Regions from separate parts of the Paenibacillus sp. 4624 genome, predicted to be linked through region 4. Evidence: riboswitches for the same ligand, from Rfam matches in the RefSeq annotation. Region 4 holds a riboswitch; each other region holds the start of a gene.

Evidence for each region. A riboswitch is a leader RNA that binds a small molecule or an ion and turns the genes downstream of it on or off. The one in region 4 is predicted to bind cyclic di-AMP.
Region 1: it holds a riboswitch for cyclic di-AMP, as region 4 does, so the genes downstream of both, ABIE27_RS22080 (hypothetical protein) here and ABIE27_RS11925 (C40 family peptidase) in region 4, are expected to answer to the same signal.
Region 2: it holds a riboswitch for cyclic di-AMP, as region 4 does, so the genes downstream of both, ABIE27_RS09235 (3D domain-containing protein) here and ABIE27_RS11925 (C40 family peptidase) in region 4, are expected to answer to the same signal.
Region 3: it holds a riboswitch for cyclic di-AMP, as region 4 does, so the genes downstream of both, ABIE27_RS29890 (C40 family peptidase) here and ABIE27_RS11925 (C40 family peptidase) in region 4, are expected to answer to the same signal.

Annotation. Positions count from the first base shown of each region.
Region 1 covers NZ_JBNDJR010000010.1:182,557-188,320, reverse strand. The annotation lists gene ABIE27_RS22090 (Nramp family divalent metal transporter) at 1-1,341, shown strand, start outside; gene ABIE27_RS22085 (HAD family hydrolase) at 1,587-2,285, opposite strand; gene ABIE27_RS22080 (hypothetical protein) at 2,443-2,871, opposite strand; cyclic di-AMP (ydaO/yuaA leader) riboswitch at 2,989-3,164, opposite strand; gene ABIE27_RS22075 (glutathione peroxidase) at 3,543-4,022, shown strand; tRNA gene ABIE27_RS22070 (tRNA-Leu) at 4,217-4,299, opposite strand; gene ABIE27_RS22065 (urease accessory protein UreF) at 4,741-5,442, shown strand; gene ABIE27_RS22060 (XRE family transcriptional regulator) at 5,705-5,764, shown strand, end outside.
Region 2 covers NZ_JBNDJR010000003.1:352,060-357,823, forward strand. The annotation lists gene ABIE27_RS09230 (amino acid ABC transporter ATP-binding protein) at 1-417, shown strand, start outside; cyclic di-AMP (ydaO/yuaA leader) riboswitch at 602-798, shown strand; gene ABIE27_RS09235 (3D domain-containing protein) at 801-1,472, shown strand; gene ABIE27_RS09240 (polysaccharide deacetylase family protein) at 1,601-2,419, opposite strand; gene ABIE27_RS09245 (hypothetical protein) at 2,574-2,909, shown strand; gene ABIE27_RS09250 (PspA/IM30 family protein) at 3,092-3,763, shown strand; gene ABIE27_RS09255 (DUF350 domain-containing protein) at 3,859-4,260, shown strand; gene ABIE27_RS09260 (DUF4178 domain-containing protein) at 4,292-4,798, shown strand; gene ABIE27_RS09265 (DUF4247 domain-containing protein) at 4,810-5,559, shown strand; gene ABIE27_RS09270 (HNH endonuclease) at 5,674-5,764, opposite strand, start outside.
Region 3 covers NZ_JBNDJR010000023.1:17,031-22,794, reverse strand. The annotation lists gene ABIE27_RS29900 (M1 family metallopeptidase) at 40-2,031, shown strand; gene ABIE27_RS29895 (hypothetical protein) at 2,042-2,896, shown strand; cyclic di-AMP (ydaO/yuaA leader) riboswitch at 3,190-3,327, shown strand; gene ABIE27_RS29890 (C40 family peptidase) at 3,331-3,801, shown strand; gene ABIE27_RS29885 (GNAT family N-acetyltransferase) at 4,164-4,658, shown strand; gene ABIE27_RS29880 (c-type cytochrome) at 4,810-5,166, shown strand; gene ABIE27_RS29875 (4a-hydroxytetrahydrobiopterin dehydratase) at 5,289-5,582, opposite strand.
Region 4 covers NZ_JBNDJR010000004.1:335,040-340,803, reverse strand. The annotation lists gene ABIE27_RS11945 (xanthine phosphoribosyltransferase) at 1-183, shown strand, start outside; gene ABIE27_RS11940 (hypothetical protein) at 282-611, shown strand; gene ABIE27_RS11935 (hypothetical protein) at 728-946, shown strand; gene ABIE27_RS11930 (carboxymuconolactone decarboxylase family protein) at 1,134-1,463, shown strand; gene ABIE27_RS11925 (C40 family peptidase) at 1,566-2,030, opposite strand; cyclic di-AMP (ydaO/yuaA leader) riboswitch at 2,036-2,167, opposite strand; gene ABIE27_RS11920 (RNA polymerase sigma factor) at 2,467-3,381, shown strand; gene ABIE27_RS11915 (hypothetical protein) at 3,515-3,910, shown strand; gene pelA (pectate lyase) at 4,144-5,097, shown strand; tRNA gene ABIE27_RS11905 (tRNA-Leu) at 5,300-5,384, shown strand; gene ABIE27_RS11900 (carbohydrate-binding protein) at 5,577-5,764, opposite strand, start outside.

The DNA.
Region 1 (5,764 bases), on a different contig from region 4:
TTCAATCCTCCATCCAGCGAATATGCGTCTGCTTCTGCAGCTACGATGACCCCTTCGCTAGGCGAGGCACACAGTTCCATGAAAGTACCCAAAAATGCGGCGTGGTGGAAAAAGTTCCTCGCCTTTGTCGGCCCAGGTTATCTTGTCGCTGTCGGTTATATGGACCCCGGCAACTGGGCTACGGATATCGCAGGCGGCTCGCAATTCGGATATACGTTATTGTCCGTCATCCTTTTTTCCAACATGATGGCTGTGGTGCTTCAATCCCTCGCAGGCAAGCTGGGTATTGTCACTGGGCGTGATCTTGCCCAGGCCTGTCGTGAACGCTTTAGCGCTCCCGTTGTCATGATGTTATGGATTTTATGCGAACTGGCTATAGCCGCTACGGACCTCGCTGAAGTCATCGGCTCAGCAATCGCCCTTAAACTTTTGTTTAATATTCCCATGTTATACGGCGTGATTATTACCGCCGTGGATGTGTTACTCATTCTCGTGTTGCAAAATAAAGGATTCCGTGCGCTGGAAACACTCGTCATCGTGCTGATGGCGACCATAGCTCTTTGTTTTGGCATCGACCTATTTTTGGCGAAACCGGATATGGGCGGTGTTCTTCACGGATTCGTTCCTAGTACCGAAATTTTGCAGAACCCAGCCATGCTCTACATCGCCATTGGCATCATCGGAGCTACCGTTATGCCGCACAATCTGTATCTGCATTCATCCATCGTGCAGACCCGCCAGATTGAGCAGACGACTCAGGGCAAGAGAGAAGCTATTCGCTACACCACACTGGATTCAACCATTGCTTTGACGCTAGCTCTATTCATTAACGCGGCCATCCTGATCGTATCTGCAGCTGTATTCCACAGCGCTGGCATGACACAGGTAGCAGAGATATCCGATGCGTATCATCTACTAACTCCGCTGCTTGGCACAACCATTGCCAGCGTCCTGTTCGGCGTAGCTTTGCTCGCATCCGGTCAGAACTCAACCCTTACAGGCACGCTCGCAGGACAGATCGTTATGGAAGGCTTCCTGAATATCCGTATCCCGGCGTGGTTGCGTAGACTGGTTACCCGACTGATCGCCATCATCCCTGCTGTCATCGTCACTGCTATTGCCGGTGAGCGCGGCACAGAAGAGTTACTGATCTTGAGTCAGGTCATCCTATCCCTGCAACTGCCATTTGCCGTCATCCCGCTTGTGATGTTCACAAGTGACAAAAAAAGCATGGGGCCTTTTGCAAACAAACTGTGGCTCAAAACCGTTTCCTGGATTATCGCGGCTATTATCGTTGTCCTGAATGTGTATTTAATCATCCAGACCATCATGCTGTTCTAAGCTTATATATAAGTCAAACTAAGGATGTTTACACTTTCACTCCGTTACTGTGTAAAAAAACTTGTTCAACTTTTTATGTATCATAAATTTTAAAAAAGGCTGATGCGCCCACGGTATTCACATACCGGGCGAATCAGCCTTTTCTATATAAGTTGAACTAAAGATTTTACACAGTCCACTCCGATGACAGAAGAACCTGGCGAGTAGCCGTTATCCCCTCTAAATCCACTGATTTAACTAGATACTCACAAGGATTCTTTAGCATCGTTATCAGGTAGTAGCAGGGGTAGAAGTTCATCGAGCGACTCAACCGTCCAGTCTGCACGCTCGCCATCCGAAAGCTCTGGCTGGAACCTTCCGTACCCCTGCAAAATACGAATGGTGCGTAAGCCCAAACTACGTGCTGGCATAATATCATTGTCGATTCGATCACCAATCATAACCGCTTCTTCGGGCAAGCATTCAGCCTGCTTCAGAGCAACTGCATACAACTCCGGATCAGGCTTGGACACCCCTTCTTCTGCCGAACAGGCCAAAACATGAACGTATTTACGAAGTCCGTAGCTCTCCAGCCTTGCTTCAGTCCCAGGACTCTGATTCGCAATGATGCCAATACGATAATGCTCCGAAAGCTGTTCAAGCACCTTGGTTGCAGAAGGAAACGGTTGCTCCAATTCTTTATGGAATTTCAGCTTGTTCTGAATCTGAATGCGGTGGTCTTCATCATGAATATATGTACGTATGGCTACTTTCATAGGCCACTGTTCATAATTACGGTAACAGGTAGCAAACAGTTCTCGTACCGCCTCAATCTTTACTGGATAGCCGTAATCATTAGCCTCACGAACGAACTGCCCAATAATATCATCTACTGGCTCCCATTCATCCACCAGCGTATCCCCCACATCAAAAAACAACCACTTCAATCCGGCAATATCCGGCACGCTGATTCCTCCTCGTAAGCTACAGGTTACCCCTAGCTTCTATACTACCGTACAGTTTCCATAAAAAAAGAAGACTCACGACAAGCATGAGTCTCCTCAAATTCCGTTAGTCTATACCTGCAATTATAACAGGCGTCCTACCTGGGATCAATGTCAATCACAAGCTACTCACTTCAGCTTCCGGTTTATTGCAACTATTGAGAAGGAACCCAACTTCTCCATTCAGTGAATACACAATTTTATCCGCGCCCATTCCACGATAAATCCCTTTAGGATGGCTCTGCTCCGTGATCACACACAAGGACTTCGATGTCCAGGAGCGACAAATTTGAAGATAGCGACATGTCAAGTTCAAACTGTTCTCAAAAATAAACACATTGCCTACACTGCCTTGCGGCAAAAACCATTTCTCAGCAGCTGCTGTATTCATACGGATGACGTGTTCTACGCCAATACGGCGAAGTTTGCGCTCCTCATCAGCACTGTTCGTCAGAACGGCAAATGGCATTTTTTTATACATCAGCAATTTCACAAATTTACGTCCTGCTTCATTTGGAGCGGTTACCAAAATCATCTCTTTATCCATTCTTTGTTCCTCCCTTGGCGTGAAAAGACAACAAAAAAGAAGCGTGGGGACCAAGGCCTCCGAAACGCTTCTTAAATAATCCATGACAAATGCGCCATGAACCAGCGTGCGGTTTGTTGCCTCTCCCTTTAACGCTTACGAGGTTAGCTGACGGATTCGGGCGCGAGAGTCGCCCTATTTCCAGCTTTCACCGGAAAATTCACCCCATGAATGTCTGCTGCTGTCATACAGCCCATTCTGTTGGTTCCCCCGTTTTCCACCCACAATGAATGGAAACTCAGCGATTAAAACATCGTTCGTACATCTTGATTATAAGACCGATCGATATTATCGTTTGTTTCGTTTTTCAGGTACAATTTAATTAAAATTCAAATTACGCTATGAATCATACACCCGTGCCATGATCATGTAAAGTGCATACAGATCACCGAATCGCCAGATTTCCGGCAATAACCAGCGATAATAACGCTTACAATAAGGTTATACGCCATCCCTCTCTTCCAATCTATCTAATTCTCAACCGCACAAAAATTGATTCATATATCTCTTATCCATTTGGGACTCCAGCAAGTTAATGGTTATAACAACGGTAAACCAAAATAAATTTTGCATTATTTAATTGTTTAAAATATAATAAGTATATTAAGAATAAAAGGATGGAGGCTTTCCCCATGTCAGTTTATGATTACAAAGTAAACACCCTCCGCGGACAAGAAATTGAGATGTCCCAATATCGCGGCAAAGTGTTGTTAATTGTGAATACCGCAAGCCAATGTGGACTAACACCTCAATTCAAGGGATTGCAAGAGTTGCAGGATAAATTCCAGGATGCACCGTTCGAAGTACTTGGTTTTCCAAGCAATCAGTTCGCGCAGGAAAAAGGATCTTCCGACGATATTGCTGAATTCTGTCAGATGAATTATGGCGTAAGCTTCCCTATGTTTGAAAAAATTGACGTCAATGGTTCCAGCGCTCATCCGCTCTTCCAGCACATTACGAAAGAAGCACCAGGCTTGCTCGGTTCCAAAGCCATCAAATGGAACTTCACCAAATTCCTTGTCGATCAAGACGGTAAAGTTGTGAAACGATATGCTCCACAGACTACACCGGATAAAATCGAAGAGGATATTCAGAAGCTGATTAACAAATAAAATGTAGACGTTCGAACGAACAAAAACAAGCCACCTACAAAGCAAAGAGCCCGACACTGCTCAAGCTTTTAGGTGGATTTTTTACCCCCTCTTTTGAGGCACATCCTTAATAATTCGCCCTTGTTTCGATGTGACAACAAAAAAAAAGAAGCTCTCCATCACGGAAAGCTTCCCACGGTAACACTTCATAATAATGCGGTCGAGAGGACTCGAACCTCCACGGGCGTACGCCCACTACCCCCTCAAGATAGCGTGTCTGCCATTCCACCACGACCGCATGTCGTAAATTATCGGCAACAGAATTGATTATACCGGATTCTCAAACAAAAGTAAAGCATTTATGATTCACTTTATTATTTTTTTCATCACAATCGGATTTACTCTAATTCTAAAAAACCCCTTTTCCATTCCAATCTCCCCCCTGCAAAATGTAGTCATATTTCCTCGAAAAACACATATCATTAATCCGATTCGGTAAAAAGAACCAAAATGATTTTAAAGATGAATATATAACACAGATAGAATAATCATGTAACTTTAGTTAACACAATAAGCGATGCATATCTAATAAAGTCTTTATTTTCTCATAAACCATTGACAAAATACGGATGTTTATGTGAATATATATATCATATAATTCGGATTTACACATAAAACTTAAGAAAAAATAATTTGTGTAATTAAAACTAACACATTAAAGTACAGGAGGCGAAAGATCGTGAACCGCGGGAATAAGCTGCTCGATTATGCGAAACTGCTTGATCCCTCTGTCCAAGTGGGAGGATTCACCCATTTCTTCGGCATGGACACTCACATCAAGGAAGGCACCATTCGAACAGCCGAGGAACTCGAATCGTTTATGCGCTGCCAGTTACACCCCAGTCTCGTTCGTCTCGAAGGTATGGCCATCAAGGGGATATATACCGCAACAGATCATAAGGATACTTGGCGGATTGCCCTGATCGACAAACTTGTGCATGTACAGCGAACCCCTCCTGAACTGAGAGAGCAAGCAACAATCATAGGCAAACGTTTAATCAAACTTTCTCGCGCCTTGCATCCTTGGATCGACTTTAGCCCACTTGAACAAATCTTCGCAAAATACAATTCAGTAGGCTGTCTCCCCACCGTTCACGCCTGGATCAACCACCACCTCGACATCCCCGTCGAGGAGGCGGTTCTCGGTTACTTGCATTCAGCCATGAATGCGTGTGTATCCGAAGCTAGCAAAGTTATACCTCTAAGTGAAAATACCACTCGGGAACTGTTGGCTCGCCTGACCGCAGACCTTGAGGATGAATGGACTACCGTGAGTGCCTCCTCACCGGATGCACATGTGCACCCTACGTCCATGTCTATGAAGTCGTTATTCCCCAGCTTCCATATGCTTGGAGCAGGCCTCCATGCTTACAGAGCATAAATTCCACACTCCTCTCTCCCTCTCTTCAGAGCACACCAAAAACACGCCGCAATCCCCTTGCTGGCGTGTTTTTTATATTTTATCCAATTACAAAAAGCGTATTTACGTCATAATAATTCAAAAAATACACTTATTTCCGTATCTTTTAATTGTTAGATGACGAATTTACGTATATAATGGAATTAACAGCACGTATTTCTATCCATTTTACACGAAGAACAACCTGCTGAATACTATAAAATCTACTCAGGGGTGAACCCTATTGAACAAGAAAAAGCCAGTCACTCCGTTCGGATGGGCTATCAAACGAAGGCTAACCGAA
Region 2 (5,764 bases), on a different contig from region 4:
ATCAAGGTGAAAAAACAATCCACGGATGAGGCTAACAAAATTGCCGAGGATCTACTAAAGACAGTCGGTTTGGCGGACAAAAAAGATGTATATCCGAACCAGCTGTCCGGTGGACAAAAGCAACGGATTGCCATTGCAAGAGCGCTCGCGATGCAGCCGCATGTGATGCTGTTTGATGAGCCTACATCGGCCCTTGATCCGGAGATGGTTGGAGAGGTATTGGAAGTCATGAAACGTCTTGCTGAAGGCGGAATGACGATGGTCATTGTAACGCATGAGATGGGTTTTGCGCGTGAGGTGGGTGACCGCATTCTATTTATGGACGGCGGTGTCATCGTTGAGGAAGGTACCCCGGATGAAGTGTTTGGAGCACCAAAACATCCGCGTACTCGAGACTTTCTTGCAAAAGTACTTTAATTCATCCCATTCTTTATATAGAATCAAAGAATAAAAGCGTTATCGGATTGAAAGATCCGGTAACGCTTTTTTGTTGTTTGCAGAAAAGGTAGAGCCGAAAAAGTAACTTTTCTGTTACCTGTATATTGAATTAAAACGCCAAATGGAAACATTTACTACATCTTTAGGTTACAAAATTGTGATATATTCAAGACTGCCGAAACTTCCGAAGCGGAAGTGCGGGGGATGTAACAATGCAGACATATGAAGGCATATCAGAAATATGCTGCTTGGGGTGAATTAGGAATACATAATGCTTCAGCGTGTCACGTACAGCCTATAGGGTGGGCTCCTCCATCCGAATCCGACAACTAACTTCGCAGGCATCATGAGGGAGGAAGACCATGTATAACAAGAAACGTTTAGCCAAAACTGCCATCGCACTACTGACATCCATTCTATTCATTCAAGCCGTCCCGGCTCACGCGGATTCCGTTCATGTGGCCAAAGAAGGGGATACCTTCTTCACCTTATCTAAGCAATACGGCGTTGACATGAACACATTGATTAAAACGAATAAAGACATCTCACCTTATAACATCTATGGTGGTTTGAAAATTACAATCCCAGGTAACGAAAACAAAGTAGAAGCGGCACCGGTTCAAGCGAAGTCGCAGGAAAAAACGGTTACTGCTGCAAGCCTGGATGTGAATACAGATAATAAAGTTGTACAGGCTTGGGGAAAAACGTTTGACTACAGCAAAACGCTGAATGTTAAAGCAACAGCGTATTCCGCGGATGCATCCGAGAACGGTGGATGGGGCCCCGTTGATTATTTTGGCAACCCGCTCGAACTCGGCACGATCGCAGTGGATCCAAAGATTATTCCTTTTGGAACCAAGGTGTTGGTGACAGGTCATACGCACCCTGGATTGCCGAAACAGGCTTTCGTAGCAACGGCTTTGGATGCAGGTAGCGCAATAAAGGGAAATCGCATTGACATCTTTATCCCTGGGAGCAAACAGTTTGTTAGTTCGTTTGGTTTTCAGGATATTGAGTTGTACATTTTAAAATAAGGCTTAAACCCTCCCCTGTCTGTATATGGGGGATGAGTTGAATAGAGAATTAACATAAACAGGGTGTTCTTGCGTAATCATGATAGGCACGATTCATGATTACGTAGAGAGACACCCTGTTTTATTACTTATTGTTTTTCTTTTGGAAGTTTAAGCATCTCGTCCAATGTAACTAATTCATACCCACGGTTTCGCAATTCCTCAATAACCTCGGGCAAAGCCTCTACTGTACCTTTCAAGTTCGAACCTGTACCGCCACCAGCATGTTGTAATACGATGGAACCAGGTTTCACCGCGGTCAGAATATTATGTTTTACCTTTTCCTTGTCTAGTCCTTTCCAATCGAGAGAATCCACATTCCAATTCACGATGCTGTAGTGCTGTTTTGCAGCCCATCGCAACTGTTCTTCGTTAATGTCCCCATATGGAGGACGAATCATTTTGGGCGTATATCCCGTCAGGCGGTGAATAATATCGCCGGTATGTACTATTTGTTTGCGAAAGGCAGTCATCGATAACTTGCTGAATTCAGGATGATTGTAGCTGTGATTACCGACGATATGTCCTTCTTTCACCATACGTTTCACCAAGTCCGGGTGTTTCTCTGCACGACTGCCGACAACAAAAAAGGTGGCACGAACCTTATATTTTTTTAATACATCAAGTACCTGCGGCGTAAATCTCGGATCCGGCACATCATCAAAAGTCAGCGCAACTTGTTTGGTGGAAGGGCCATTGGTTTTGAACGTATCTGCGTACTTCTGCCGGAGTTGGCCTAGAGTCAACTGTTCTTCTCTAACACCTGAGTCAGAAGCCGGTGTATCACTGGGGTTTGCAGAAGGTTCCTCCGATGAAGCAGCAGACACAGGAGCAGGGGCTAAAGGAGCTGTATAAACCCCAGAACATATAATGGTAACGAGTGCGAGCAAGACGAGGCGTATTCGCATGTTAACGGCCTCCTTTTTTCAAAATTGCGTTCTCTATGGTATGCCCGCTGCATGCTTCTTTTATGCGTGTGTGAGAAGTTTCATTGCATCATCAGGTCATGAAAGCCATAATTCCACCATATATAACATATAGAGAAGGATAGGTGGAGAGACGATGAGTACATATGATTTGAAGTCGATTCGTTTAGAGGTTTTCGAGGCAGGGCAGGACAAGGTATTTCTGGTTACGGGTGGTAAAGCTCATATTGGGGCTGTAGCTACATTCTATGTTGACCATGATCGGGTTAGTGGAACGACGGTACATATTCCGGGACATAAGGAACAAGAACTATGTGAGCGTCTTGCTCGCAAAGCGGCTCTGCAACTGAAAGTTACGGTAACTGTTATTATGGGCATTCATTTTGACAGCATTACACGAGTGCAGATCGATGAGATCGTGCTGACTGCTGAGAGACTAATGGATGAACATTTGAATAAAAAAATAGTGTAGAACTCTCCGGGTAACAAGTCAAAAGTTAAATGTCTGGATAAGTGAAATCTGAAGTGGTAATCCTCCTAATATTAGATGTGGTCATCAAGTTTTAATTTTTTTTTGTAAAATTGAAACGAGTTGCAGATTGTAACGTATGTATCTTTATATACAATGCACAATCCACTGGGAGGAATAACCTAATGTCCATTTTTAAAAGATTACGTGACCTGACAATGTCTAACATCAATGCGATTATCGACAAAGCTGAAGATCCAATCAAGATGACGGATCAATATATCCGTGACATGCAAGAAGATCTGGAAGATGCAGAGAAAGCAGTAGCCGCACAAATCGCGATCGAGAAGAAGTTCAAGCAATTGTTCGAGGAACAGGAAGCACTCGTGAAAAAACGTGAAGAGCAGGCTCACACGGCAGCGCGTGCACAGAACATGGACCTTGCTCGCCGCGCTCTGGAAGAGAAAAAAGCAGCGGAAGAGAAAATGGTGGAATACAAAGCCAGCTACGATCAAAACAAAGCGTCCGCAGACAATCTTCGTGGTAAACTCGATGAGATGCGCAAACAATTAACGCAGATGAAAAATAAACGCGAAACGCTGGTCGCTCGTTATAACGCAGCCAAAGCACAAACCGAAATCAACAAAGCACTGAATGGATTTAGCTCAGACACGGCAAGTGCTGGCCTGAAACGTATGGAAGAGAAAATGATGCAGATGGAAGCTCAGGCTGAAGCAAGCAACGAAATGTCTTCCAAAGGCAAATCACTTGACGAGGAATTTGAGAAACTTGGTAAAGATGCGGCTGTTGAGGATGAACTTGCTGCACTCATGAAACAGTACGAAAATAAAAACTAACACCTTGGCGTTCAGCAGGGTTAACCAGCGGAGGGGAACAGCGTTTCTCCTTCGCTTTTAAATGCGGATCATGTTGATAAGTGGAGGCTGTGTAAATGGATTTGAACATTTTGGCGATGCTGGTCTGGACGTTTTCAGGTTCGGTTTTGCTGTTTGTACTGATGTATGTGGATTCACTCTTTACGAAATACAAGGATTTTGCAGAAGTTAAAGCTGGCAATATGGCAGTCACGACCCGGATGGTGATGAAGTTATTTGCGCAAGGATACGTGCTTGCAACATCCATCTCAACAGCAGGACATCTTGGAGAAGCGTTGCTTGTTTCAGTCGTATCTTTCATCATTTTATTGATTCTGGAAAGTGTCGTTCACTTTATGATTCGCAAATGGGCCACATTGGATCTGGATACGGGAATACAACAAGGTAAGACAGGGTATGGATTGTTCTCCGGCGCTTTGCATATCGTAGGCGCATTGATTATTGCAGCGTGCTTGTAAGCCGATAAGATAAGGAACAGGAGTAATTGGCATGAGTGTATGGAAACGTATTAAAGGAATACTAACAAAGCCCGAGCCGCCCAAAGTGGAAAAAACGATGCTCCAGCTTGCTCCTGGGGATATCTGCGAAGTGTCTTTAGTTACCTATGAAGTGGTTGGCAGGGTACAAAATCGGGCTCGTAATGCAGTTGTATTAACGTTGCAGGACGGAAGTGCATTTCGATATTTGCATGTAGAAGAACGTGAAATAACACGTTATGCCCTGTATACGCCTATTGATGGGAGACTTGATGCCCCTGACGAGGTGCCAACGATTCTTGAACTGGATGATCATGTGTATCATTTGGAGGAAGAGTATGGAGGTATGGTTCAGACCGTGGGGAGAACACCTTATGGTCAGGCTGGTGAGCAGCTTGTGTGGCAGTATCAATCGGATGATAACAAACTTCTTCGTGTGGAATGGCAAGACAGAAGGTTTAACCTCTACGAGGGTGAGTCCATTCTTCCTGCGGATATCAAAGTGATTCGTTCGAACTAGGAGAGGTTCCAATGAAAAAACGCTTGGCACATGGATTAAAGTTAATGCTGGTCCTCAGCCTTGTGATGTCTCTGCTGTCTGCGTGTGGCGCAGCTCCTTCCGTACAAGATACATATCCTCTTGAATCGGTAAGTGGCAGCGGTCAATCCACGTCTTATGTGTATCGGGCTGTAGATCGCACGGTTCCTGAAGTGGCAAAGGAGCTGTCCGATCAACGAAAACCCGACCAGATTTCGGCAGAAAATACAGAGCGTATGTTCCTGGTGTATCAAGACCAATATTATCATTTGCAACAAGATCCTAAGAAACCAGAAGATACGCTCGTCGAAGTCGATTCCAAGGAATATGTTCGTCAGAACTATAGCTCTTCCTTTTTACAAGGATATCTGACGGCAACCCTGATTGGGAATTTGTTTGATACTTTTAGTGGACGCGGGTCAGGCAACTATCGGGGATACACGGAACGGGATACGTACAAACCGAGTGCGGGATCCTATCGGGCGCCAACGAGCAATGATAAAAAGTTGGCTCCGCCTATTACCGTTGAGCGAAAAGGCTCCATTACACGGCGCGGCAGTGATAAGGACACAAGTGTTGGTTCTGGCGGCGGTTTGTTTGACCGCAAAAAGGATCAAAGTAGAGGAAGCATCGATCGCAACAAAAGTAGCGGAGGTTTGGGTGGCTTGTTTGATTCACCGAAAAAATCTTACAAAAAGCCAAAGACCAGGGTCGGTGGCGGCAGGATTATGAGGCGAAGATAACATTTCGAAGAGCCTCATACTTATGATTTATAGGATAATTATGATGTAAGACGAAATAACAGTAGCATGGTGAGACTGGCGAATATGTCAGCAGCACCTTGTTACTGTTATTTTTTATGATTTACGGACGTGATGGGATTTGCGAACGCGAGGGATCGTAGAAGCAGGTTGTTTGCGTATCCAGCGCAGGTAAGGAATAATTCGT
Region 3 (5,764 bases), on a different contig from region 4:
TACATGCTGTAGATGCTTGTCAACGGGAGGTATTTAACGATGATTCCACGACGCGCCAAGAGCTGGCTCATAATATCCCTGGCCCTATGCCTGTTTGCCGGAGGGGTATGGATCACACTCGGTTACAATCGCTCCATTTCATCTGAGTTACCCGTACTCGCTCCAGAATCGGGCAAACCTCCAGCCAAAACAGGAGCCCCTGCTCCCCCGGAAAGTGTACAATCTCCTACAGCCGAGGTCTACAGCAAACGTGTGGTTGAATACCACATGGATGTGAAGCTGAACGAGGGGAACAAACTGCAAGGCACACAGACCATAACATGGACTCATCCGGGCAAAAAAACGGTGAACGAACTTTATTTTCATATGTACCCTAATGCATTCTCCTCTGCGGATACCACATTTATGAAAGAATCGGGCGGTAAGCTTCGCGGCGATGTCATGCCCACAGATGGTTATGGCTCCATGAAATTTACTGACATGCAGACGGAGGATGGGCTCTCTCTGCTACACCGGATGCAGTATGTACAGCCGGATGACGGGAACATCAAAGACAAAACGCTGATCAAGGTTCGTCTGCCCAAACCCGTCAAGGGTGGTGAAAGCATCACCATCCGCACAACGTTTGAAGTCAGTTTGCCTAAAATTTTCGCAAGGATGGGCAAAACGGATGATTTTGTCATGGCAGGCCAGTGGTTCCCTAAACTCAGTGCTTACGAGCCTGTTGGAAGACGGGGCCGTACCATAGAAGGCTGGAACCTGCATCAGTATCACGGAAACTCCGAGTTCTATGCTGACTTCGGTATCTACAGTGTGCGTATTCGAGTGCCCGAAACATACAAGGTGGCAGCAACTGGATTCCCAACGCAGCAGGCGGCCTTGAAGAACGGTGAGAAGGTATATCAATTTTATGCCGATGATGTGCATGATTTCGCTTGGGCAGCATCACCTGATTTTGTGTATGCGGAGGAACCCTTTTCTGCCCCCAACGTACCCGGCGTACGCATCAAACTCTACCTTGATCCCGCACATCAAGATTTGAAGGAACGTTATCTCTTTGCTGCCAAAGCCGCATTAACGAACTACAGCAAGTGGTTTGGTCCTTATCCTTATGCCACCTTATCTATCGTTGTCCCGCCAAAAGCTGCAAATGGCGCTGGCGGTATGGAGTACCCGACACTCATTACGGCTTTTGGAGCCGATGATACAACGCCCGGTTACGATCTGGAGCGCACCATTGTACATGAAATTGGACATCAATACTTCTACGGTATGGTTGCGAGCAATGAATTTGAGGAGGCCTGGCTGGATGAAGGGTTCACCTCTTACGCAGAAGATAAGCTGATGGAGCAAGAATACGGATTGATTCCGAACCTGCCGGTACAATCAGGTCTGATCACATCTCCAGCTCCTCTGACACAGCCCTCGTGGAAGTTTGATTCGCAGAATCAATATGCTTCCAACGTATACACGAGGGGCAAACTGGTGCTGCTCGGCATTGAACAGCAAGTCGGAGCAAAGACCATGGAACGAATCCTTTCGACGTATGTAAAAAAATATCGTTTTAAACATCCCGCAACCGGTGATTTTCAAAAGGTGGTTGAACAAGTCACCCGCACCTCCTGGGCGGATTACTTTGACCAGTACGTCTACCGCAATGGCATGGCCGATTTTGCTGTGGAGAAGATCAACGTTTCTACTATAGAGAAGGACGGCAAAAAAATGTACGAGTCCTCTGTCACCATTGCCAAAAAAGGGAGTGACTTCCCCAAGGTCCCTGTTCGGATTGCGTTTGAGGACGGCCATACCGTAACCAAACACTGGGATGGCCGCGAGGAGCGCATCACCTACAAGCTCACGTATACATCTCCTGTCACCTGGGCCATGACCGACCCTTTGTATGACATCGTGCTCGAAAATCGCCATATGAACAATTTCCTGAGAACCGGACTGGACGAGCAAGTCAAATCCCGCTGGAACATGAGTGCTACGAAACTAATTGAAGCCGTATTCGGAGGTCTGTCATGGTGAGGTGGAGACAGTGAAAGCAAAAATTCGTGAAGGTTGGTTTCTCGTCCGTCAGCATATGTTTATTGCGGCACTCTTGTTTATCTATCAATTAATTTGGGGTTACTTCATCTATCGATTGGTTCAATCCGCCGTCGTTCCTCTATTGCTACGTTATCCAACGGATGATGTCGGCGAGCTAAGCACACTTTTATTCAAAATGGAAAGCCAGCTCAGCCTGTCTGGTCCGGAGGTCCAGCGCTATCTGTGGATTCTGGGTGGCATGTTATTGCTTCGCCTGCTGATCAGTCCACTTATTCAGGCTGGGTTGCTCTACTCCCTGCAACATTATCATTCTACAGAAGAACGCATTCCTTTTGTTCGGGGCATCAAAAAGTTATGGAAACCGATGCTGCTGCTGCACACCATACGCACCGTTCTCATGTTCTTGCCTGCGTACTGGCTCCTACCCAAATTGTATTCTACAATAATGGACAGCTTCCATTCTCTCCATTTATTACTTCCCGGTCTTCCGTATGCAGTAGGCTGGGTTATCTATGGCTGGGTTGTACACCATGCAGTGCTCTACATGCAGTTTGGCATTTCTGACCCGGAAGCAGAAGGGCGAATCCACGGAACGCTCAAGGGACTATGGATTGCTGTACGCCGCATCTTCGCTGTCATCGGCATTACGGTGGTGTTGGGAGTTGTTCATTTGTTTGTCTTTGGTGCATTCACTTCTGCCTCATGGTTCCTGACAGGACTATCCGGACTGATCCTGCAGCAATCGTACCCGCTTGCCCGAAGCGTACTTAGTATGTGGAAAGTATGTAGTCATTTCCGTTTATGGCAGTCCACATCCACCCGAAATGAAAATCATATACGTTGAACTAAGATGTTACACACAAGCTGAGATCGCTTTCAAAAATAAAAAAATGTTACCATCTCATGTGAAACATTTCATTCGTTATTGCGTATAAATACGCAAACCTCGACCTTTCCCCGTCAAAGGTCGAGGTTTTTTTTGCTAATTTTACTGCTAAACGTTGCCAAAGCACTAAGCCTCTGGTACAATAAGCGCAGTGAGTTTTTAGTAACAACTTTGTAATCTTTAAATTCTTATTTGTAACAACTTAAAATTAAATCCTTAAAATTAAATTTTCTTTTCATTTTTCAGGTGCATAACTAGCATAGCCAAATTCCTGGCACCTGGGAAGCGGGGGAACCAGTTATGGGTGAATTGATCTTGAAACAGAGGGATCATAGGGGACCTTCAACCGAATCCTTAAGCTAACCTCGCAGGCGTTGGAAGGGGTATATCACTTGTTTAAGAAGAAACTGACCGCAGCAGTACTTAGTATCACATTTGCATTATCACTTGGAGCAGGCAGCGCATTTGCAGATTCTAAGATGGATAAAGTTATCGATTCAGCAATGGGAACTACATACAAAAGCGGAGGAACAACGCTTGACGGTTTTGACTGCTCCGGATTCACACGGTATGTATTCGACAAATTAGGTATTGATTTGGCTCGTCAATCTAGCTCCCAATACGACATGGGGGATTCCGTATCTCGCATGGAGATGAGACCTGGAGATCTGGTGTTCTTCAACACAACCGGTAAAGGTGTATCACACGTAGGCATTTTTGTAGGAAGTGGCAAGTTTGCACATTCTTCTTCTTCCAAAGGTGTAACGATCAGCTCTTTGAGTGAGAACTACTGGGCTAACCGCTACGTTGGCGCTAAACGGATCATGAGCACGGACGATTATGAGTCACTGGCCCTTGAATAGGTACAAGCTGTAATCAACATGATGTTGGAACCATGTAACTATACTGTAACGAAATACGAAGTATAAACAGAACCGCCCGGTACATTCTCCGCAGGAATGTATCCGGCGGTTTTTTTAATGCATTCTGAATCTGTGTGGTTCCTCATGCTGTAAGTCATGGTGTATATGTGAACCAACAGATTCGTCTTCTTTCGTTTGTCCGTGCCCTTATCATGTTTTTACCCAGACCGTTATAATATAAACGGAATGATCCAGACTTTTGTTTCAATTTTTTTCTGACCATTGGCAGACTTGCCAAATGAACAGCTCTTTTGTAGAGTGAACAAAGAACGGGTAACGGAGAAAGGAGCATGCACTGTTATATGAAGAATGAAGCCCCTTTGACGTTTCATGTGGTGCCTATGCAGGAGGATCAAGCTGAACTCATATGTAGCTGGCAATATGATCCGCCATACAATATCTACAGCTGGCTGCCTTGGGAACAAATGAAAGCACTAGAAGTCGAGTTTGGCGATGCGCAGCTCAGACAAGAACAATATGCCATTATCCTGGATCAACATGAACAGGTTTATGGATTCGCACAATATTTTCCGCTCCAGCATGTCACACGTATTGGTCTAGGGATGCACCCTGATCTCTGTGGTCAAGGTCACGGCAAAGCATTCGTTACTGCGATCGTACAAGAGGCCATCCGCCGGAATCCATCCAATGAGATTGATCTTGAAGTTTTGACTTGGAATAACCGCGCCATTCAGGTATATCTAAAGAGCGGATTCGTCATTCAGGATACATATGAGCGTCAAACCCCAAGTGGTTTAAAGCCCTTCCATTGCATGGTGTATGAAGGCCCAAGATAGTAAACCCCCGATTAATCGGCTTCAATTTGTCTCTCTTTTGTGATTAGTTTAAAAAATTACCACAAAATGCTATGATGTAGCGACAGCTTCCGTTATAATGATAGGGATAGTTTGAGTTAGATGATCTTTCATTCTGGAGGGGACATAAGGGATGCACAAATGGATCATGAGCGGGGTATTTTTTGCAGCATGTGCTTTAGCTATTGTTTTAATGTTTACGCTTCCAGGCAAAGAAGAAGTGGCTCAGGAAGCCAAACCAACCATGCCTGAAGTAGCTATGGACGCTGGACAGGCTGAGACACTAGTGAAAGCCAATTGTATCTCCTGTCACGGTGATCAGCTTCAAGGTGGCGTAGGCCCAGCTCTTGCAAACATTGGCAGTAAGGACGATGTGGAGAAAATCTATTCCACCATTGTCAAAGGTAAAGGCGGCATGCCTTCATTCAAAGGCAGACTGCAAGACGAGGAAATCGCCCACATTGCAATGTGGCTTGCAGAGAAGAAATAAGCATTTCTGCGCGTAAGGTATCCAATGTATCAAAGAGGCTCTTGTCCTCCCGTTGGGGAGACAAAAGCCTCTTTTGGTATGCATTACAAACATCATCCTGCAGACGACGTTGCAGCAGATTATTACGTTCTCATTTTCTCAAAAGCTTCGTTGTACTGCTCAGCTTCTTTGATGTCTACCGATGTAATGCCGCCTTCATCCCAAGACGTAAGACGCAATGTAACCGTTGTATAATCAATAGTAATAAAAGGGTGATGATTGAATGCTTCCGAAATCGCAGCGACTTCATCTACAAAAGCAATCCCTTTCATATAGTTAGAAAACACAAATTTGCGGACAATCCACCGTCCCTCTTCCAGTTCCCAGCCTTCCAGCCTTCCCAGATGAGCTTCGACTTCCTCTTGCGTAAAAACCATGCGTTATCTTCCTCCCCATATGATGAGACATCGCGGACTTACATCCACATGACCATCGGCACCTTTGCATGCTGCCCATACAGCCTTAAAGGCAGGCCACCGCCCAGCGGCGCCTTTTTCATGAGTATCATCTTACCACGTCAAAGCACCAAAATCCATAGAACAGACGGCTCAGTGCCTTG
Region 4 (5,764 bases):
CGCGGCGTAATTAAAATTATTGAGCGTTCCGGCGCAGAGCTTGTGGGATTTGGTGTTGTGGTTGAGAAGAGCTTCCAGGCTGGTGCCCGCACCATCCGTGAGCAAGGAATTCCAGTAGAAGCTCTTGTGCGCATTCGTTCACTAAATAATGGCACCGTGCAATTCGACGATAATGAAATGTGACTTTTTGAAGGAAATTGGGCCTAATTTTTGAACTATCACTTTGCATGGCCTTAGATTTCCTTTATAATGGGGTTATGTTAGGGAGAGGAGGCAACACCATGGGGAACCAACCGGCAACAGATCAATTTTTTATGAATAAGCTGGCGGAATCGAAAGTTCATTTTGAACGTGCCCTGGATTGTAAACATACGGAATTCGATGACCTTTATCCCTATATGATTGAACATCCTCAATTTTTCTGGTACAAACGCTATGTTGCCTGGTCAGAATTACTGACGATTGTAGGCTTGTGTGAAGAGTTGTCCTTCTCTTGGAAAGAACAATTTACACCGCACCAAGTGGAGTACCTTGAAGAACGTGTGATGTCCGCCAAAGTGCTTGATTTTTGGTTCGAGAAGAACGACAGCAAAGAGCACGCTCAGCGGTAACTCTCAGTCGGGATATTTTTCGAATGACATGACAGTCCAATACAGTCACGTGAGACCTAAATGACCTTTCATTTAGGTCTCTTTTTGTAAAGAAATTTGAATATAGGAGTCTAAATATGATTAGTGATACAGAGTTGGATGCCCTGCGATTGTCAGGGGAAAAGGTAAGAGTGGTGCGGGATGAGCTCGAGTCTAACGATGTAACTGGCATCGTGGTAGCCTGGGATGATGAACAAGTGCTAATTCGCAGACAGAATCGCCGTGTCGTGAAGCTGGACCGTCGGTACCGCTATCAGTTGTTCAGTGAGCCTCGTCAAAGTGATCTTAGCATTTAATGGTGGGGTACTTCGCATGACGGATCTGAATTTGATAAAAACAATAAAATCATGCAAAGAGAATTTTTCGATAACAAAATGTTTGGAATTACCATCAAGATCAGGCATATTTGCGACACACGCGAGAGAAGATAGGTACAGTGGAACAATTCGCTGTATTTACAGCCGAAAGGGTGTGCTGCAAGCCATGACATTAATGAATGATAAAGTTCATGCTTATAAGGATCAGATTGGCGCGTTAAGTGATGTTCTCCCGGAAGTGGTGAAATCGTACCATGAATTTACGGGCGAATGCTTCCAGCCGGGTGTGCTTGATGCCAAAACGAAGCAGTTAATTGCGCTAGGTATCGGTTTGTTCGCCAATAACGAAGTCTGCACGTTCTATCATGTAGAGGAAGCAAGGTCAAAGGGAGCGACCGATCAGGAGATCATGGAGACGGTAGCTGTCGCAGGAGCTGTAGGGGGCGGACATGCCTTGTCACAAGGGGCAATGCGTGTGCAAAAGGCGTTGCATTAGATTCTGATTTTAACATCAAAAAGGAGGTCTCGGGTTAAACCGGAACCTCCTTTTTATTGTTGCTGCTTATGTCGGTGTGAAATGGACTTGCTAGAAGTCTGCTTAGATTTTACCCAACATTTTATTATACATAAATTGGCCTGTCACCCGTCTTGCGGTTACATAACGATCACTGAAATACGGATTGGACAACTTGGTGACGCTGACACCTTTGCTGCTGGAAGCATGTGCGAATTGACCTCCGCCGATGTATACTCCTGTATGTGAGATGCCTCTACCTGTTGTGTTGAAAAATACCAAATCTCCTGTTCGAATATTTGCTTTGGAGACAGGTGTTCCGGCTTTGGCTTGTTGTTGCGATGTGCGTGGCAATTCAATGCTGTATTTGTTAAAAAGATATCTCATAAACCCGGAACAATCGAAGCCAGCCATGGTTGTGCCGCCCCATTTGTACGGGATACCTGTCATATTGTTAACCACCGTATTAATTGTGCTTGCCTCTGTGCTTGTTGCCCCGGATGTAAATAGTACAGCAGCTCCAAAAATAGAAATGATCAGTTTTTTCAAAATCAATGTTCTCCCTTCGATGCCTACGGAGTTAGCTAAGGGTTCGGTAGAAGGTTCCCTATATTTCCTATGTATAAGAATAATTCACCCAAAATGGTTCCCCCGTTTTCAATCCTGAAACTCGGCAAATGAATAATTAAGTTTTTGTAACTATTTGAAACTATATTGCATAAATGCGTAATTGTCAAACCCATTTAAAACACTTCATTTAGCCTCAATGTTAGCGGAATTCTCGATTTTATAGAGAAATAAGTCGACTTTAACGGGAATATTGTTTACAAAAAAGTAACTATTTTTTCGTCCTTTTTTTGAAAAGATCAGGAAATGGATTTTGGTCTGAATTTATATTGCAATATAAGTAATTTATTCTATTATTATGATTTTATTATAACTAGATTTGCAACAAATAAAAGTCAGATGAGAAGGAGGAATATCCATGTCTGCCTCGTTTGCAAATGCAAAACCTGAAATTGAAAGCGCTACTAATATTATTGAGAAATTGTATAGGGAAAACTATCTCAGTATGAAGCAAAAAGCATATTACATGACTCACGATGCATCTACTGCAGAGGACTTAGTTCAAGAATCTTTCGTCAGACTTTTCGATAAAAAGCAAACCTTGCTTATGCTTGCCGCGGATCAACAATATTGTTATATGGTGCGAACCGTCCACAATGTAACTCTCAATTATGTAGAAAAACAAAAAAAGAAAAGGCGATGGATACATATTTTTAACAACGAGAACGACATGGATAACATATTAGACGTATCACCAATTCCTGAACAATGCTATGAACGAAAAGAACAATCTAAATGGATGGAACAATTGCTGAAGTCATTACCCAGACGTGATCAACAACTTCTGCGTAACAAATATTTACTTGGTTTGGCTGATAAGGAAAGCGCACATCTTTTAGGCTTAGCCGAAGCTAACATATCAACTTCAGCTAACTACTCATTTACATCTGGTCCAATCGGGATCACAAATCCAATTGTTGAGAATCCGAATAATCCTAAAAATGTAACGATTAAATTATCTTATAAAGGCGCTGGGATAGGAGTAACGTTCCCGTTAGGTTCTAACAATTCAATATCTAATGGTTCCAACGCCTCCTGGAGATTAAATAGACAATACACGGACTTCCTAAACAAAAATGGTTCAGAGTTGGATGCTTATTATTTGGAAGGCACAACGAATATCACTGGAGCAGGAAAGACAACTTCAGTTTCCAGTAGTGCCACGGTGAAGATCGGTGCACTGTACTATTTCGGTGATATTCCTGCCCAAGATGTCGTATTTACGGATTCGTTCTCGATTCCCTCATTTACGGCTTCTGTAGTCAGTGAATAAAACATATATTGCAAGAATAAAAATGAATAAGTGTTTAGAATGAGAAGTTCAAGAGGCTGCTGGAGAGCAGCCTCTAAAGCTTGTGAGTTAATGTATTAAATATGACTTGGCTATTTCGAGGAGGTTATTCACGATGAGAAAAGCGCTAATTATTATCTTGGTCGTCTTTACGGCTGTAATGACAGCGAGCTGTTCAACTGATAACAAAGAAGCAGCAATGAACGAATTACGTTTGCAGCAACAGGGAACATATAGTGGCTATGTATTTTGGAACGTGGATTCAGACTTGACTACGTTGAACAAACAGTTATTAGGAATTGTAAATACAGATGAAGTGATGTCTTCCCTTCGTTTCAGCAAGCTGAATTTTATAAGTATGGGGGATACGTCGCAAAAGTATAATTATGTAAAAATGTTCGATATTGATAAAAGTCCAACATTACTGATCTTTGACACAGAGAAAATGATTCTTAAAACCAATAACTTCGAGGATATTTATACATTAGCAAATAAATTAAAACAAAAATAAAAAAAGAGTTTATTTAATGAATAATCTATATAGTCCTGTTGCAAATATTGACAAAATTTATTTTTTCGCATAAATTGATTTTGTGACCATATTTTGGTTTTAAATCATTTTTATTGTTCTATATGTAAATTAATGATTTATGGGAGGTGGAAGAGCTACAATTGAATCGCTCATAGTGAACATAAAACAAGATAAAAGATATGACTATATAGTAGGGAGGAGCGTGTTGTTTAGTGAAAGCCAAAAAATTAGTAACATTTGTACTGGCGTGTTCTATGGTATTCTCCGTAGCAGGAATGGCGGCACTTCCTGTACCAACGGTATCGGCAGCTGATGCATCTGGCACAACGGCGAGTATGTCCGATATCTTAAAAAATCAGCGCCCGGATGGAGGCTGGAGAAAAGATTACAGTCAGACGTCAGGTGAATGGGCCAAATCAACGATCGATAACAAAGCTACATACTCAGAAATCAGAAGACTAGCAAGTGAATTCAAAAAAACAAATGATCCGCGATACTCTGCTGCAGCGATCAAAGGAATCAACTTTTTGCTTAATATGCAGTACTCCAATGGCGGCTGGCCTCAAGTCTATCAAAGTTCCGGTTATCATAAACATATTACCTATAATGATGATGCGATGATTAATGTAATGTACATGCTTGATGAAGTCGCAGGACGCAAGGGGAACTTCTCCTTTATCGACAGTTCTCTGGCGAATCGCTGTAAAAATGCGGTTTCCAAAGGAGTCGATGCCATCCTGAATACCCAGGTGGTATCCGGTGGGAAGTTAACGGCTTGGGGACAACAACATGATTCCAGTTCACTTAGACCAGCGGGAGCAAGAATCTATGAAGTACCTTCATTAACGGCGGGTGAGAGCGTAAACATTGTGAAGTTTCTAAAGACCAGACCGGCTAATTCAAGAATCACTGCATCCATCAAAGGTGCCGAAGCCTGGTTTAACAAAGTCAAAATTACAGGATATCGGTATGAGAGAGCAAATGGGGATAGCCGAATTATTGCCGATTCCAGTGCATCACCGATCTGGGCGCGTTTTTACGAACTCGGCACGGACAAACCTATTTTTGTTGGACGTGACGGAGTAGTGAAATATAAGTTAAGTGATATTGAGAAGGAAAGAAGAGGCGGTTATGCATGGTACGGTAACTGGCCGTCCAAGCTATAGTAAACTTTTTATTAACCGAATCTTCTAGTAAGTCACTGCTGACTGGTATATAAGTTTGTTTGAAGCAGGACTAATGGGTGCGAATCGGACACATATCTGATTCGCACTTGTTTGGTGATGAATAGATGTGTGTGTTGACATGTTAAACTACGCGTGGTATATTATTTCTTGTCGCCGATAATAATTGGAAAGACCATTATATGCGGTCGTGGCGGAATTGGCAGACGCGCACGGTTCAGGTCCGTGTGGGCTAACCCCCCGTGGAGGTTCGAGTCCTCTCGACCGCATTAAATAGAAAAAGACTCCTTAGGCTATTGCTTAAGGGGTCTTTTTCTATTTAATGCTATAAAGGAAAATCAATAGTCTTAAATTACAGTACTGCTCTTAAAAGAGTCGAGCAACTTAGGTTTGCTACAACCTGGGAGCTTGGCTACTTTTTGCCCAGCTAAAAAAGAAAAAATGGGTTAAAATCAGATAACTTATGAAGCTGCAGTTACCGTAATGTTATCAATGTTGGGTCCCTCTGTGCCTGTTGTTACGATTCGGAGTGTATTCGTACCTGAATTCATGGGCACTTGAATTGTTTTTTCACCCCAGGTTGACCAGCTTCCTGTTCCAGTAAATGGCTCATTACTGATTACTTTTGTTCCATTAACATAAATATCTA